One region of the Ideonella margarita genome, then DNA from elsewhere that is predicted to be linked to it. Evidence: predicted binding sites of a transcription regulator. Region 1 holds the regulator's gene; each other region holds the start of a gene.
The links. The regulator sigma-54, encoded in region 1, starts transcription at its own class of promoters, with help from an activator protein. The targets are predictions, from matches to a motif close to TGGCANGNAANCTGCTTT.
Positions count from the first base shown of each region.

Region 1 (4,207 bases):
CCGGCCGGACGAAGTGGTCGAGGCCGAGGCTGACCGCATCGACTACGACGGCGGCAATGAGCGCGTGCGCTTCGTTGGCAGTGCCAAGCTGCGCGTGCTGCGCGCGGGCAAGGTGTCCGACGAAGCCAGCGCCGACACCATCACCTACGACCAGCGCGCCGACACCATCGTCTTCGAAGGCGGTGCCGCCACCGGCCCGGGCACCACGGGCAAGGCCCGCCTGGTGTTCACCCCGCGGGCGGCCGAGCCTGACCCCGCGCCGGCACCAGCCACCAACCGCAACGGCGGCGGAGACGCCCGTTGAGCACCGCGGCGGTTGCAGGGTCGGCCGAGAGCCGGCTGGAGGCCACTGGCCTGCGCAAGGCCTACGGGGCACGCACCGTGGTGCGCAATGTGCACCTGTCGGTGGGCGCCGGTGAAGTGGTGGGCCTGCTGGGCCCGAACGGCGCCGGCAAGACCACCACCTTCTACATGGTGGTGGGCCTGGTGCGCTGTGATGCCGGCGAGATCCGCATCGACGGCCAGCAGATCGAGCGCAAGCCGATCCACCAGCGCTCGCGCCTGGGTCTGTCGTACCTGCCGCAGGAAGCCTCGATCTTCCGCAAGCTCACGGTCGAAGAGAACATCCGCGCCGTGCTGGAGCTGCAGTACGACCCACAGGGCAAGTCGCTCAAGGCTGACGAGATCCAGCGCCAGCTCGACGGCCTGCTGAACGACCTCAGCCTGACCGGCCTGCGCGATTCCCCCGCGCCTGCGCTGTCGGGTGGTGAGCGTCGGCGAGTCGAGATTGCCCGCGCGCTGGCCACCCAGCCACGCTTCATCCTGCTGGATGAGCCGTTTGCCGGCGTTGATCCGATCGCCGTGATCGAGATCCAGCGCATCATCAGTTTCCTCAAGGCGCGTGGCATCGGTGTGCTGATCACCGACCACAACGTGCGCGAAACCCTCGGTATCTGCGACCGGGCCTACATCATCAGTGAAGGCGCTGTGCTGGCCGAAGGGACGCCTGAACACATCATCGAGAACCCGGACGTGCGCCGGGTCTATCTCGGTGAGCACTTCAAGATGTAAGGCGGCATGAAACCGACTCTGCAGGTTCGCCTGTCCCAGCATCTGGCGCTGACGCCCCAGTTGCAGCAATCGATCCGGCTGTTGCAGCTGTCTACCCTGGAGTTGCACCAGGAAGTCGAGCAGATGCTCGAACAGAACCCCTTCCTCGAGCCCGAGGAAGACGCCACCCCGTTCGATTTCAGCGCCCCCGACCGCGCCTCGGCCAGCACCCGCGAAGAAGCGGACTCGGCCGGCAGCAGCGTGGGCGAAGGCGGCGAGGAGCCGGCCACACTCGACGCCGCCGAGTTCGGATCGACCGAGCGTGACGATTGGGAAAACGGGACCGAGCGCGATGACTTCGACGGCATCCGCGAGACGCCCAGCGCCGGCAGCGGCACCGCCAGCGGCGACGAGGACTTCGAGCCTCAGGAGCGCAATCGCCACGGCCCGTCGCTGCAGGATCATCTGCGCCAGCAACTGCTGGGCATGCGCCTGAACGCGCAGGACGCCGCCGCGGTGCATGTGCTGATCGAATCGCTGGATGACGACGGCTACCTCGACGGCACGCTGGAAGACATCGCCTCGCGGGTGGCCGACGTGCTGGGCATCACCGGCGATGAAGCACGCGAGGAACTGCTCGATCAGCTGCGCTGCGGCCTGCGCTGGTTGCAGAGCATGGAGCCCACCGGCGTCGGTGCGGCCAACCTGTCTGAGTGCCTGGTGCTGCAGCTTCGCCAGCGCGCGGCCAGCCCGGGGCGCGCCTGCGCCATCACCATCGCTCAGGGCCACCTGGACCTGCTGGCCCGCCGCGACATCAAGAAGCTGATGTCCCTGACCAACTGCGACGAGCCGACGGTGAAGGCGGCGCAGGCCATGATCGTGGCGTGCGAACCCAAGCCCGGCCGGCCGTTTGTGCATGCCGAGAGTCTGGTCATCGTGCCGGATGTCATCGTGATGAAGTCGGGCCGCAACTGGAAGGTGGTGCTGAACCCCGACGTGATGCCCAAGCTGAAGGTCAGCGACCTGTACGCCCAGGCCATCCGCGGCCAGCGCGGCGCGGGGCACTTGTCTGCCCGGCTGCAGGAGGCCCGCTGGTTCATCCGCAACATCCAGCAGCGCTTCGAGACCATCCAGCGTGTGTCGCAGGCCATCGTCGAGCGGCAGAAGGCGTTTTTCACCCACGGTGAGATTGCGATGAAGCCGCTGGTGCTGCGCGAGATCGCTGACGAACTCGGCCTGCACGAATCGACCATTTCGCGCGTCACCACCGCGAAGTACATGACCACGCCCTACGGCACCTTCGAGCTGAAGTACTTCTTCGGCTCGTCGCTCAACACCGATGCGGGCGGCAACGCCTCCAGCACGGCGGTGCGCGCCCTGATCAAGCAGTTCGTCGCGGCTGAAAGCACCGTCAAGCCCTTGTCGGACAGCCAGATCGCTGACATGCTCGAAGAGCAGGGCATCCAGGTGGCCCGCCGCACCGTCGCCAAATACCGCGAAGCGCTGAAGATCGCGCCCGCCAACCTGCGCAAGGCGCTATGACTGAAGACAACTCCGCACCGCGCCGCGTGGCCGCACCCGCCCGCACCGCGTCGGACATCGAGACCGGCGTGCTGTTCCTCACCTGCGCGGTGGGCACCGAGCCCTTCCTGCTCGACGAATGCGCCCGCCTGCTGCCCCCCGGCACCCAGCTGGAGGCCGGCCGCGGCGGCGTGTATGTGGACGGCGACATCGACATGGCGATGCGCCTGAACCTGGGCAGCCGCCTGGCCCAGCGCGTGCTGTGGCAGGTCATCGACGGCCAGTACCGCGACGAGCACGACCTGTACGACATGGCCTGCCGGGTGCGCTGGGACGACTGGATCACGCCGCGCAACACGCTGCGGGTGGATGCGTCGGCCTGGCGTTCACCGCTGCAGAGCCTGAATTTCGCGGCCCTGCGCATCAAGGACGGTGTCTGCGACGTGATGCGCAACGCCTGCGGCGAGCGCCCCAGCGTCGACACGCGTTTCCCCGATCTGGCGCTGGTGCTGCACCTCGGGCCCGAATACGCGAGCCTGTCGATCGACCTCTCCGGCGAGGCGCTGTTCAAGCGCGGCTGGCGCGAGGTCAAGGGCGAGGCCCCGCTGAAGGAAACCCTGGCCGCCGCGATGCTGGCTGCGGCCGGCTGGCATGGCCGCGAGGAAGACGGCGGCTTGCTCGACCCCTGCTGCGGCGCCGGCACCATCGCCATCGAGGCGGCGCAGATCGCCTGCGGCATTGCGCCCGGCATGAACCGCCGCTTCGCCTTCGAGAAGCTGCTGCCCTTCCGTGACCACCTGGGCGACCTGCGCCGCCTGCGCGAAGACGCCGAAGACGCCATCCATGCGCCGCGCGTGCCCATCTGGACCGGCGACGTGTCGTTCCGCATGACCGACTTCGCCACCCGCAACGCCGAGCGCGCCGGCGTGCTGAAGGCCATCGATTTCAAGACCGGCGATGCGCTGCAACGGCCCGCCCCGGCGGACCACGGCGTGATCATGATGAACCCGCCGTATGGTGAGCGGATTGCGCCCAAGGGCACGGGCCAGGGCCCGGCCGGCATGGCGCGGCCTGGTCGGTTTGCCGAGCGCGACACCGCGGGCGAAAAGTTTGAAGGCGCGGCCGATGCAGGCGAGTTCTACGCCCGCCTGGCAGCGCACTGGAAGAAGCAGTACGCCGGCTGGACCGCCTGGGTGCTCACACCCGAGGCCAAGCTGCCGACGCTGATGCGGCTGAAGGAAAGCCGCCGCGTGCCGATGTGGAACGGCGCCATCGAGTGCCGCATGTTCCGCTTCGACATGGTCGCGGGCTCCGCCCGCGACAGCCGCGTCACTCCTGAGAAAACACCAGTCTGATGTCGGCGGAGTCCGGCTTGCCGGACCCTTCGAACTTCCACTTCATCAGCGCTGCGGTGGCGGCCCCCGAGAACACCTTGGCGGGTGCGGGAATCGCTTCGACGATCTGAACGTCGGTCACGTTGCCGGCGCCGTCGATGCTCACCTTGGTCTTCAGCACGCCGTCGTTCACCTTGCGGCGGATGGCTTCGTCCGGAAACTCCGGCGGCACCTTCTTGATGATCTTCGGATCAGCGTGGGCGGCCGGTGCCGCCACGATCAGGCCACCCAGCAGGGTGGCG
Region 1 is NZ_JBBUTI010000006.1:126,347-130,553, reverse strand. It holds gene lptA (lipopolysaccharide transport periplasmic protein LptA) at 1-304, shown strand, start outside; gene lptB (LPS export ABC transporter ATP-binding protein) at 301-1,071, shown strand; gene AACH00_RS09940 (RNA polymerase factor sigma-54) at 1,078-2,592, shown strand; gene AACH00_RS09935 (THUMP domain-containing class I SAM-dependent RNA methyltransferase) at 2,589-3,926, shown strand; gene AACH00_RS09930 (energy transducer TonB) at 3,901-4,207, opposite strand, start outside.

Region 2 (4,207 bases), on a different contig from region 1:
GTCAGCGGGCGCGGCAAGGCTGGGGCGTGTCTCTTGTGCGGGGCAGCACCCCGGCTCGGCCCAGTTTATTACTCAGGCAGGCTGCGGCGGTATTGCACCGCCTCGGCCACCGCGGCGGGGCCCACCTCGTCGGCATCCGCCAGATCGGCGATGGTGCGGGCGAGCTTCATCACCCGGTGCAGGCTGCGGCCCGACCAGCCCAGCCGCTCGGCTGCCTTGCGCACGAAGGCGGCGGCCTCGGGCGTGAGGTCACAGTGCGCATCTAATGTGCCGGTGGGCAAGGCGCTGTTCAGGCAACCTTGGCGGGCCCACTGCCGCGCGCGGGCCGCGGCCACCCGGGCGGCCACCACCGGGCTGCTTTCACCCTCGGGCTGGGCCATCAGTTCAGCAGGGCGCACGGCGGGCACATCGAGCTGCATGTCGATGCGGTCGAGCAGCGGGCCCGACAGCCGCCCCTGGTAGCGCGCCACCGCGTCGGGCGTACAGCGGCAGCTGCGGCCGGTGGCGGCCTGCGCGCCCAGCCAGCCGCACGGGCATGGGTTCATCGCCGCCACCAGTTGGAACCTGGCCGGGAAGCGCGCCTGCCGCGCCGCCCGAGAGATGGTGATGTGGCCACTTTCCAGCGGCTCACGAAGGGCCTCCAGTGCGGCGCGCTGGAATTCAGGGAGCTCGTCAAGAAACAGCACGCCAGCGTGGGCCAGTGAAATTTCACCCGGCCGGGGTGGCGAACCACCGCCCACCAGCGCCACCGCACTGGCCGAGTGGTGCGGCGTCCGGTTTGGCCGGCGAGCCCAATCCACCGGGTTGAAACCGCCCGCCGACACGCCCTGCACCACCGCGGCTTCCAGCGCTTCGTCGTCGGTCATGGGCGGCAGCAAACCCGGCAAGCGCTGCGCCAGCATCGACTTGCCCGTGCCCGGTGAGCCACACAACAACAGGCTGTGGGCACCTGCGGCGGCAATTTCGAGCGCGCGTTTGGCGGCGGCCTGGCCTTTCACATCACGCAAGTCAGGCTCGCTCGGGCGCTGGCCGGGCTCAGGCGCTCGGGCCTGGGGCAGCGCGACGGCATCTTCCAGCAGCAGCGACTGCACCACCTCGGTCAGGTGGCTGGCTGAACGGATGTCGAGTCCGCTGACCCGCGCGGCCTCGGCGGCGCTGGCGGCGGGCAGCACCAGCCGCCGCCCAAGCGAGCTGCGCCGCGCCGCCAGCGCGATCGCCAGGGCGCCACGCACCGGCCGAAGCTCACCCGCCAGCGAAAGCTCGCCGGCGAACTCATGGCTGGCCAGACGGCGGATGTCGATCACCTCCTGCGCCGCCAGGATGCCCAGCGCAATGGGCAAGTCAAACCTGCCGGACTCTTTCGGCAAGTCGGCCGGCGCCAGATTCACGGTGATGCGTTTGTTGTGGGGAAAGGTGAACCCGCTCTGGGCCAGGGCGGCGCGCACACGCTCGCGGGCCTCTTTCACCTCGGTGTCGGCCAGGCCCACCAGGGTGAAGCTGGGCAGGCCGTTGGCCAGGTGCACCTCCACCTGCACTTCGGGTGCCGTCAAACCATCCAATGCGCGACTGAAGACCACGGCCAATGTCATGGGGCGCGATGTTGTGGGGCATGCGCCAGGCCAGCCATCCCTCTTCGGACGGACTGGGGCGGGCTTGCTCGGTCGGGAATGCTGGACAAATGCACCAAAAGCGTGCAATTTACGGGCTTGGCACATTGGCGGTGCGATTTGGCGGCACAAGCGCACCCGGAATGCACCGGGAGCACGAACAAGCACCAAGCCGGAACATGGTACGGAAGCTGCAAGGGAGAGAGCGGACCCAATTTCTGACTCAACCCACATAACGGAGCCCCTCCATGAAGAAGTCCCTGATCTCCCTGGCTGTTGCGACCCTGGCCTGCGCCGCACCGTCCATCAGCTTCGCGGCCGACACCACCGTGGCGTTCAACGCTGCCGTGGCCTCCGACTACCGTTATCGCGGCATTTCCCAGTCGCGCCTGAAGCCGGCCGTGTCGGCTGGCGTGGACGTGGGCCTGCCGAACGGCGTGTACGTTGGCGCCTGGGCCTCGTCGATCAAGTGGATCAAGGACGCCGGTGGTGACGCCAGCGCCGAAATCGACGTGTACGGCGGCTGGAAGGGCGAAGTCAGCCCCGGCCTGACCCTGGACGTCGGCGCCCTGACCTACCAGTACCCCAGCAACAAGCTGGCTGTCAGCGCCAACACCACCGAAATCTACGGTGCCCTGAGCTTTGACGTGTACACCCTGAAGTACTCGCACAGCGTGACCAACCTGTTCGGTTTCGCCGACAGCAAGAACAGCGGCTACCTCGACCTGAGCGCCACCTTCGACGCCGGCAATGGCGTGATGGTCGCTCCGCACGTCGGCTACCAGAAGGTCAGCCACAACGGTGACTTCAGCTACACCGACGTGTCGCTGACCGTGAGCAAGGACTACAGCGGCTTCGTGCCGAGCCTGGCCCTGGTCGCCACCGACACCAAGAGCATTGGTGGCGTGAAGGCCTATGCATCCCCCGCGAACGGCAAGAACCTGGGCAAGACCGCCCTGGTGCTGGGCCTGAAGTACAACTTCTGATTCACAAATCCGCCAGAGGAGCCAAACCATGAAGATGGTGACTGCCATCGTCAAGCCATTCAAGCTTGATGAAGTGCGTGAAGCGTTGAGCGCCATGGGCGTTCAGGGCATCACGGTGACCGAAGTCAAGGGCTTCGGCCGCCAGAAGGGCCACACCGAGCTGTACCGCGGTGCAGAGTACGTGGTGGACTTCCTGCCGAAGGTGAAGATCGAAGCAGCCGTCGATGACGCGCTGGTCGAGCGCGTGATTGAAGCCATCGAGTCCTCGGCTCGCACCGGCAAGATCGGCGACGGCAAGATCTTCGTTTCGCCGCTGGAACAAGTCGTTCGCATCCGCACCGGCGAGACCGGCAAAGACGCGCTCTGAGTCCGCACACAACACCTCAAGAGACATTCAAATCATGAGAAAGCTGATTGCTTCCCTCGCCCTGGGCCTCACGGTCCTGGGCTTTGCAGGGGCCGCCTTCGCGCAAGAGGCTGCGGCCTCGGCGCCTGCCGTGGCTGCTGCCGCGTCTGAAGTGGCTGCTGCCGTCGCGCCCGCTGCCTCGGCTGCTGCCGATGCCGCGTCTGCCGTGGCCGCACCCGCACCGGTGCCCAACAAGGGCGACACCGCCTGGATGATGGTCTCCACGCTGCTGGTGATCCTGATGACCGTGCCTGGCCTGGCGCTGTTCTACGGCGGCCTGGTCCGCAGCAAGAACATGCTGTCGGTGCTGATGCAGGTCATGGTGACGTTCTCGATGATCGTCGTGCTGTGGGTCATCTACGGCTACTCCCTGGCCTTCACCGAAGGCAATGCCTTCATCGGTGGTTTCGACCGCCTGTTCATGAAGGGCATCTGGGACAACGCCGCTGGCACCTTCGCCAACGCCGCCACGTTCAGCAAGGGTGTCTACATCCCTGAGATCGTGTTCGCAGCCTTCCAGGCCACGTTCGCCGGCATCACCTGCGCCCTGATCGTCGGTGCGTTCGCTGAACGTGCCCGCTTCTCGGCCGTGCTTCTGTTCATGGTGCTGTGGTTCACCTTCAGCTACGCCCCGATCGCCCACATGGTCTGGTTCTGGATGGGCCCTGACGCCTACACCGGCGCTGAAGTGGTTGACGCGATGAACGCCAAGGCTGGCTACATCTGGCAGATGGGCGCACTGGACTTCGCAGGCGGCACCGTGGTGCACATCAACGCCGCTGTGGCTGGCCTGGTGGGTGCCTTCATGATCGGCAAGCGCATCGGCTACGGCAAGGAAGCCATGGCCCCGCACAGCCTGACGCTGACGATGGTCGGTTCCGCCCTGCTGTGGGTGGGCTGGTTCGGCTTCAATGCCGGCTCGGCGCTGGAAGCCAACGGCTTCGCTGCCCTGGCCTTCATGAACACCTTCGTGGCAACCGCCGCTGCGGTGCTGGCCTGGTCGGTGGGTGAAGCGCTGCACAAGGGCAAGGCCTCGATGCTGGGCGCTGCGTCTGGCGCAGTGGCTGGCCTGGTGGCCATCACCCCGGCAGCCGGCAACGTCGGCATCGGTGGCGCGCTGATCATCGGTGTGCTCGCTGGCTTCGCCTGCCTGTGGGGTGTGACCGGCCTGAAGAAGCTGCTGGGCGCTGACGACACGCTGGACGTGT
Region 2 is NZ_JBBUTI010000003.1:110,191-114,397, forward strand. It holds gene AACH00_RS04960 (glycosyltransferase family protein) at 1-17, opposite strand, end outside; gene AACH00_RS04965 (YifB family Mg chelatase-like AAA ATPase) at 69-1,589, opposite strand; gene AACH00_RS04970 (TorF family putative porin) at 1,856-2,593, shown strand; gene AACH00_RS04975 (P-II family nitrogen regulator) at 2,622-2,960, shown strand; gene AACH00_RS04980 (ammonium transporter) at 2,995-4,207, shown strand, end outside.
Region 2: a site for sigma-54 is predicted at 1,788-1,805, ahead of AACH00_RS04970 (TorF family putative porin). Genes of this name have one in related genera too.

Region 3 (4,207 bases), on a different contig from region 1:
GTCCTTCGCGGCACGTTCCACGTTCAGCGTGTCGCCTTCGCGGAAGTGGCCCAGCGTGGTCAGCGAGAGGCTTTGCTGCATCACGTCGAAGTCGGCTTCGTTCGCGCCATGCAGCTCAGTCACGGTGAGGCAGACGCCGTCACAGGCCACGCTCGCGCCAATCGCCAGCTCATGGGCAAAGCCGTCAGGGAACTGAAGCCGGAAGCTGCGCAGACCTGGGCGGTCGGAGATGCGGGCAATGGTTGCCACGCCTTGAACAATGCCGGTGAACATGAGGAAGCCTTCGGGGGCAGATGCAGACAGACTGCAATTATCCCCGGGGCGGCTGCGCCTCCGGCAGGGCTTCAGGTTCCGGCCACAGACGGCTCAGGGCCTTGAAGTGCAGGCCGTCGGCGTCTTCGAGCGAGAACGTGCCGAGCGAGCCCTGGCCCACATCAATCACCAGCTGCGTGGCCTGCAGGTACTCGGCCTGGGCCTCGCTGGCATAAAACGGCACGCCGCCGATCTGCCCGAGCAGCACGTCCGAGGCGTTGAGCCCCATTTCGCCCTGCACGAAGCACATCGGCGTGCTGCCATCGCAGCAGCCGTGTGACTGGTAGAACATCAGCGTGCCATGGCGCTGCTGCAATTCGCCAATCACCCGCAGCGCGTGTGGGGTGGCCACGACGGCCTCGCGGGTGCTGGTCATGTCAGCCGGTCCTCAGAAGAAGCCGAGCTTGTTCGGGTCGTAGCTCACCAGCAGGTTCTTGGTCTGCTGGTAGTGGTCGAGCATGACCTTGTGGGTTTCACGGCCGATGCCCGATTCCTTGTAGCCGCCGAAGGCCGCATGCGCCGGGTAGGCGTGGTAGCAGTTGGTCCACACGCGGCCAGCCTGGATCTTGCGGCCGAAATGGTAGGCACGGCTGCCGTCGCGCGTCCACACACCAGCGCCCAGGCCGTAAGGCGTGTCGTTGGCGATCTGCAGCGCTTCGGCCTCGTCCTTGAAGGTCGTCACGGCCAGCACCGGGCCGAAGATTTCCTCGCGGAAGACGCGCATCTGGTTGTGGCCCTTGAACAGGGTCGGCTCGATGTAATAGCCGCCGGCCAGGTCGCCCGGCATCTTGGCCGCATTGCCACCGATCAGCACCTGCGCGCCTTCCTGCTTGCCCACCTCCAGGTACGACAGGATCTTGTCCTGCTGCATGGCCGAGGCCTGCGCGCCCATCATGGTTTCAGTGTCCAGCGGGCTGCCTTGCTTGATGGCCGCAACGCGCTTGATGACCTTCTCGATGAAGCGGTCGTAGATCGATTCCTGGATCAGCGCGCGGCTCGGGCAGGTGCACACCTCACCCTGGTTGAAGGCGAACAGCACCATGCCTTCGATGGCCTTGTCGAGGAAGGCGTCGTCGTGCGCCATCACGTCGTCGAAGAAGATGTTGGGGCTCTTGCCACCCAGCTCCAGCGTGGCCGGAATCAGGTTGGTGGCCGCGGCCTGCGCAATGACGCGGCCGGTGGCGGTGGAGCCGGTGAAGGCGATCTTGGCGATGCGCTTGCTGCTGGCCAGCGGCATGCCGGCTTCACGGCCAAAACCGTTGACGATGTTCAGCACGCCCGGGGGCAGCAGGTCGGCGATCAGCTCGGCCAGCACCAGAATGCTGATCGGGGTGCTTTCAGCGGGCTTCAGCACCACGCAGTTGCCGGCGCCCAGCGCGGGAGCCAGCTTCCAGGCGGCCATCAGGATGGGGAAGTTCCACGGGATGATCTGGCCGACCACGCCCAGGGGTTCATGGAAGTGATAAGCGATGGTGTTGCCATCGATCTCGCTGAGCGCGCCTTCCTGCGCCCGCAGGCAGCCGGCGAAGTAACGGAAGTGGTCGACCGCCAGCGGGATGTCGGCGTTCAGCGTTTCGCGCATCGGCTTGCCGTTGTCCACCGTCTCGGCATAGGCCAGCTTTTCGAGGTTGGCTTCCAGGCGGTCGGCAATCTTCAGCAGGATGTTGGCGCGGGTGCCGGGCGGCGTGGCGGCCCAGGCGTCTTTCGCGGCGTGGGCGGCGTCCAGGGCCAGGTTGATGTCGGCCTCGGTGGAGCGGGCGGCCTGGGTGTAGACCTTGCCGCTGATCGGGGTGATGACGTCGAAGTAGGCGCCGCCGACCGGGGCCGTGAACTTGCCGCCGATGAAGTTGTCGTAGCGGGCCTTGAAAGCCACCGGTGCGCCGGCGCCGCCGGGTTGTGCATACAGCATGGTTGTCTCCTGCTTGTGTTCGGGCTGTTGGAAAAGTGCGGTCGGTGCCTGTGTTCAAACGCCGACGGTGCGCAGCCTCTTTCGCAGCGTTTGTGCCAGCCTGCTTTCAACAAGATTCACGCGATTTGATGTTGAAGGCGGGCCCGATTCCTGCGGCGAATGGGGGCAGGTGTTGCAGCCGCAGTGCGGCTGTACCGAACCTGAACAACCTGGCCCGGGATTTCTGCTGAAGCGCCCTTGAGGCGCACAACGACATGGCGGAAATCCCCATGAAATGGCCTGCATAAGTGTTCCCAAAGGAGACAGACATGGTCATGCAACACGCCACGCGCCCGAACATGCCGGTGGCCAACCTGCGCCGTGCGCGCCAGCAATTGAACAGTGCAGGCGCAGTTTCAGCCGAACTCATCGGGCCGGTGCTGGCCCGCTCATGGCAGCGCTGTGCCGACGCGGGCTTGTTGCCCAACGGCCGCAGCCAGGGCGTGCCGCATGCCAGCGCACCCCAGCTGCAACGGGCGCTGGTCCAGCAGCGGGAATTGCTGTCGCACGCTGAGCCGGTGATGGCCTTCCTGCATGAGCAGACGCGCGACAGCGGCAGCATGGTGGTGCTGGCCAATGCCGACGGCATGCTGCTGCACGCCACGGGGGATGCCGATTTCCTGCAGCGCGCCGAGCGCGTGGCCCTGCGGCCGGGCGCCACCTGGCAAGAGCGCTGGCGCGGCACCAACGCCATCGGCACGGCGCTGGCCGAAGACATTCCGATGGTGGTGCATGGCGGTGAGCACTATCTGGAGCGCAATGGCTTTCTCACCTGTGCCGCAGCGCCCATCCACGACTCGGCCGGCCGATTGCTCGGAGCGCTGGATCTGTCTGGCGACCACCGCGGCTACCACCGCCACACGCTGGGCCTCGTGCGCTCTGCCGTGCGCATGATCGAGCACCGGCTGTTTGATACCCGCCATGGCGCTGGCCTGCGCCTGCGGCTGCACAGCCACCGCGAAGGCCTGAACAGCGTGACGGAAGGGCTGCTGGCGCTGTCGGCCGATGGCTGGATCACCGGCGCCAACGAGGCGGCCTTGCAGATGCTGCAGCTGCGCTGGGCCGATGTGGGCGCGGTGCAGGTGTCGCAGGTGCTGGAGGTGGGCATCGACCGCATCTGGGACCTGGCCCGCCAACCCGGGGCCACGCCGCCCTGCGTGGCGGCCTTGCGCGGTGGCCCGCTGTGGCTGCGTGCCGAGCCGGGTTACCAGAGCATCACGGTGCAGGTGCCGCAGCGCATGGGCCACGCCGAAGACGCCCGGGTGCCGGGGCAGCGGGTGGGTGAGGCTCCCTTGATGGCCCATGCTGCCGAGCCCGCCGCCGTGCACGCAGATGCCCTGTCAGCGCTGGACACCGGTGATGCCGCCATGCGCCAGGCCCTGCAACGCGCCCGGCGCGTGGTCGACAAGCCCATCGCCTTGCTGCTGCTCGGTGAGTCGGGCGTGGGCAAGGAGGTGTTCGCCCGGGCGCTCCATGCGTCCGGCCCGCGCAGCACCCAGGCGTTCGTGGCGGTGAACTGCGCCGCCTTGCCGGAAAGCCTGATCGAGGCAGAACTGTTTGGCTATCGGCCCGGCGCCTTCACAGGTGCGCATCGCGACGGCGCGCCCGGGCGAATCCGCGAGGCCGATGGCGGCACCTTGTTCCTTGACGAGATTGGCGACATGCCGCTGGCCATGCAAGGCCGCCTGCTGCGCGTGCTGCAAGAGCGGCAGGTGGTGCCGCTGGGCGGTGGCAAGCCCGTCAGCGTCGACATCCAGCTGATGTGCGCCACCCACCGGCCCCTGCGCGACGACATGCGCAATGGCCGCTTCCGTGAAGACCTGTACTACCGCATCAACGGCATGGCGCTGTCTCTGCCCGCTCTGCGCGACCGCGATGACCTGGGCGCGTTGATTGACCGCCTCTTGCGTGAGGTGTTGGCCGTGCCCGCTGCCGAGGCGGTGCCCG
Region 3 is NZ_JBBUTI010000019.1:7,986-12,192, reverse strand. It holds gene AACH00_RS19345 (riboflavin synthase subunit alpha) at 1-273, opposite strand, end outside; gene AACH00_RS19340 (DUF779 domain-containing protein) at 311-688, opposite strand; gene exaC (acetaldehyde dehydrogenase ExaC) at 701-2,221, opposite strand; gene AACH00_RS19330 (sigma-54-dependent Fis family transcriptional regulator) at 2,530-4,207, shown strand, end outside.
Region 3: a site for sigma-54 is predicted at 2,302-2,319, ahead of exaC (acetaldehyde dehydrogenase ExaC). Genes of this name have one in related genera too.

Region 4 (4,207 bases), on a different contig from region 1:
CCACTCGCTCAGGTTCAGCACCTTGGCGACGTTCAGGTAGTCCTGCGGCACGCGCTGCACGCCCACCGCGGTGTTCACCACCATCGGCCAGATCGAGCAGATGAAGATCGTCCAGATGGCGGCCGGGTTGGCGCTCTTGAACACCAGCAGGCCGATCGGCAGCCAGGCCAGCGGCGACACCGGCTTGAGCAGGCTGATCAGCGGCGACACCATGCGGTTGATGAAGGTGAAGCGCCCGATGATGAAGCCCAGCGGAATGCCCACCAGCGCCGCCAGACCGAAGCCCACCGCCACCCGCTCCAGCGAGAACAGGATGTTCCAGCCGATGCCCTGGTCGTTCGGCCCGTTGCGGTAGAACGGATCGGCGAACAGCTTGACGGCGGCTTCCCAGGTTTGCATCGGCGTCGGGATGCCGCTGCCCGACTTGATCGTCAGCAGCGCCCAGATGCCGATCATCAGGCCCAGGCCCAGCACCGGTGGCAGCACCTGCAGCCACAGGCCGCGCCAGTCGAAGGGGCTGCGGGCGGGCTTCGGTGGCGCCACGACGGCAGCGACAACGGCAGGCGCAACGGCTGGTGCGTCAGTGCCCGCAGGCGCCGAGGCGGTGGGTGTCGGGTTCATCGGGCTGTGAAAAACGGCGCTGACCATGGTGGGCTCCAGTGCGTGGCAACAGGTGAGGGCGGCGGCAACAGACGCCGTCCGGAGGTGATCAAGGTCAGGCGCGCACGGCGAAGCTGTCGGCGTACTTCTTCGGATCCTTGCCGTCCCAGACCACGCCGTCCATCAGCTTGCTGGTGCGCATCACGTCCTTGGGCACGCTGATCTTCAGGGCCGAGGCGGCCTGCTTGTAGATGTCGATCTGGTTGATCTGCTTGGCCACGCCCAGGTAGTCCGGGTGATCCTTCAGCAAGCCCCAGCGCTTGTGCTGGGTGAGGAACCACATGCCGTCGCTGAGGTACGGGAAGGTCACCGCGCCGTCGTTGAAGAACTTCATGTGGTTGGGGTCGTCCCAGGTCTTGCCCAGGCCGTTCTGGTAGCGGCCCAGGATGCGCTGGTTGATCGCGTCGACGCTGGTATTGACGTAGGCCTTGTCGGCGATCGTCTCGGCCATCTTGTTCTTGTTCGACAGGTTGGCGTCGATCCACCGGCCGGCTTCCAGCACGGCCATCACCACGGCGCGGGCGGTGTTCGGGTATTTCTTGACGAAGTCGCCCGTGGTGCCCAGCACCTTCTCGGGGTGGTCCTTCCAGATGTCCTGGGTGGTGGCGGCCGTGATGCCGATGTTGTCGATGATGGCGCGGTGGTTCCAGGGCTCACCCACGCAGTAGCCGTCCATGTTGCCCACGCGCATGTTGGCCACCATCTGCGGCGGCGGCACGGTGATGACCTTGGCGTCCTTCATCGGGTTCACGCCCGCGGCGGCCATCCAGTAGTACAGCCACATCGCGTGGGTGCCGGTCGGGAAGGTCTGGGCGAAGGTGTATTCGCGCTTGTCCTTGGCCATCACCTTGGCCAGCGACGGGCCGTCCACCGCGCCAGCGTCGGCCAGCTTCCTGGAGAGCGTGATGGCCTGGCCGTTGTTGTTCAGGGTCATCAGCACGGCCATGTCCTTCTTCGGACCGCTCACGCCGAGGTGCACGCCGTAGATCAGGCCGTACAACACATGCGCCATGTCGAGCTCGCCGTTGACCAGCTTGTCGCGCACGCCGGCCCAGGAGGCTTCCTTGGTCGGGATGATCTTGATGCCGTACTTCTTGTCGAAGCCCAGCACCGAGGCCATCACCACGCTGGCGCAGTCGGTCAGCGGGATGAAGCCGATCCGCACTTCTTCCTTCTCGGGCTTGTCCGAGCCCTGGGCCCAGGCACCACCCGGCAGCAAACCGGCGCCGGCCACGGCCGCACCGGCGGCCTGCAGCACGAGGCGGCGGCTGAGATCGGGGGCGGTGCTCGCGGTCACATCACGCGAAGACGGCGCGGCGTTGTCGGGGGAATGCATGGGGCAAGTCCTTCGTGCTGGATGAAAGTGAGACGGCAAAAAAGAAGGCGCCCGACAACCCGACGCTGAAGCCGGGTCGGTCGGACGCCTTTGTCCAAATCCGCTTGGTAATACAACTTGATCGTGCAGCCCACCGTTGGACTGCAGGCATGCACATGCAAACGGTGTGCCAAGCGGGTTTTGCCGGCTCACCCTCCTTGCGAAGGGCTGACCGATGAGGGGTTGCACCAGTGCTGTGCCCAGAGGGCGGCACTTGATGGTGCGGCGCACCATCAGGGCGCTGCGCCACCAGGGTAATGCGTGGCCCGGCCGGAGCCGGGCTCAGGGCTGCCGGCTCAGTTGGCGGCGTAGAACACGTAGTCGGCCTGGTAGGCCACCACGCGGCGCTGGCCGAGCTTGTCGCTGCTGCAAGCTTCAGCCGGGGCGACGCCGCCCTTGGTGTTCAGGCGCTGGATGTAGCTCACGCCCTGCATGGCGCCCATGCCGGTGGCCGGGTCGGCCTTCACCAGCTGCAACGGGATGCTGCCGGCCATGGCCGGGGCCACGGCGACTTGCTTGCCGGTGACCTTCGAGCCGTCCATCGATTCCCAGGTCGGGCCGGCGTAGTACTTGCCGACGGCCTTGCCGCCCGCGTCCGTCAGGCCGGCCACCGGGCCCACGAAGGCCCATTCCATCGCGCTCGGCATGTCTTTCTTGGCGCGGCACTCATAGGTCAGCTCGCCCTTGCCGACGGTGAACATGGTCTGGCGCTGGCCGGCCGGCACGCGCACGGCTTCAGGCAGGCTGGCGTTGTCGATCTTCGGCGCCATGGCGGCCGGGGCCATGCTGCCGCAGGCGCTCAGCACGGCGGCGGAGGCGATCAGGGTGATCAGGGTGGCGGCGCGAACGAGAGGGTGGCGGTTCATGGCGGATCCTTTTTGACGATGTGGGCTGCGAAAAAAATAGAGGTGCCACTCGGGGCACCTCTACTTGTACGCAGCCGTTGCCAGAACGGATGCAGGCCGATGCCAGAAACTTTCAGGTTTCCAGTTTGCCCACCGAAATGATCGGGCCGGTGGGGGCGCCTGTGGGCGAGCCACCGTCGGGCTCGACGCTCACGGCAAACGCGGCGGTGTCTTTCAGCAGCTTGGCCCGCAGCACCTGGGTGCTGTGGTCACCGGCCACCAGGCCGAGCGAACGCGGCGCGCCCTGTGCCGGCACGGCCCACAGCTCCAGCGCCCTGCCAGCATCCAGCGGCAGCGCATCCAGCGGCTTCAGCACCAGGGCGCGGCCATCTCCGCTGACGCTGGCGACGAACTTCGCCTTCGACAGCAGCGCAGGCCCGGCCGCCGCGGCTTCATTGGGCGACATGACGATCACCACGGGCGACTGCGCCGGCGGCGGAATGCTCAAGGCCACGCCCATCACCAGGGCCGCAGCGGTGGCAACACCAGTGGCGGCGCGCCAGGGCAACAGCCGTTGCCACCACGACAGCGGGGCTTCTGCCGCGCCGAAGAGGCGGGTTTCCAGGCGCGTCCACACAGCCGCGGTGGGGGCGACCGGCGGCACCGTGCTGGCCAGCGGCACCAGCGCGTCCTGCCAGCGGTTGACCGCCTGGCGCAGCGACGGATGGGCGGGCAGCAGGGTTTCGAGACGGCGGCGAGCGGCGCCACGCAGGGTGCCCAGCACATAGTTGGCGGCCAGGCGATCAGCGAGGCGGGGGCGTGAATAGTCCATGTCAGCTCTCCAGCGCCTGAAGGGCGCCAGCGCGCTCCAGGCAGGTCCGCAGCGCCTGCAAACCGCGGCGCACCCAGCTCTTCACCGAACCCAGCGGCTGCTTCAGGTGCTCGGCCACCTCGGCATGGCTCAGGCCCTGGTAGAAGGCCAGCGCCAGGCTTTGCTGCTGCTCGCCGCTCAAGCCGCCCATGCACACCTTGATGGCGCGCGCCTGCACCGCCTGCCCGAGCAGGTCCATCGGTCCATCGTTGTCACTGGCCATCTGGTCAAGCATGTCGTCGTCCTGGTCCTCGGCGCCTGGTCGGCTGGTGACCCAAGTGGGTTCGGTCTGTTTGCGTCGCAGGCTGTCGATCGCCCGATTCCGGGCAATGCTCGTCAGCCACGTCATGGCCTGGGCGCGCTGCGCGTCAAAACCGCCGGCAGCCCCCCAGACCTTCACAAACACTTCCTGCAACAGGTCTTCCGCCTGTGCCCGGTCCTTGTTGATACGCAGGA
Region 4 is NZ_JBBUTI010000016.1:70,394-74,600, forward strand. It holds gene ntrB (nitrate ABC transporter permease) at 1-648, opposite strand, end outside; gene AACH00_RS18675 (CmpA/NrtA family ABC transporter substrate-binding protein) at 716-1,996, opposite strand; gene AACH00_RS18680 (DUF3455 domain-containing protein) at 2,332-2,901, opposite strand; gene AACH00_RS18685 (anti-sigma factor) at 3,014-3,712, opposite strand; gene AACH00_RS18690 (sigma-70 family RNA polymerase sigma factor) at 3,714-4,207, opposite strand, start outside.
Region 4: a site for sigma-54 is predicted at 2,151-2,168, ahead of AACH00_RS18675 (CmpA/NrtA family ABC transporter substrate-binding protein). Genes of this name have one in related genera too.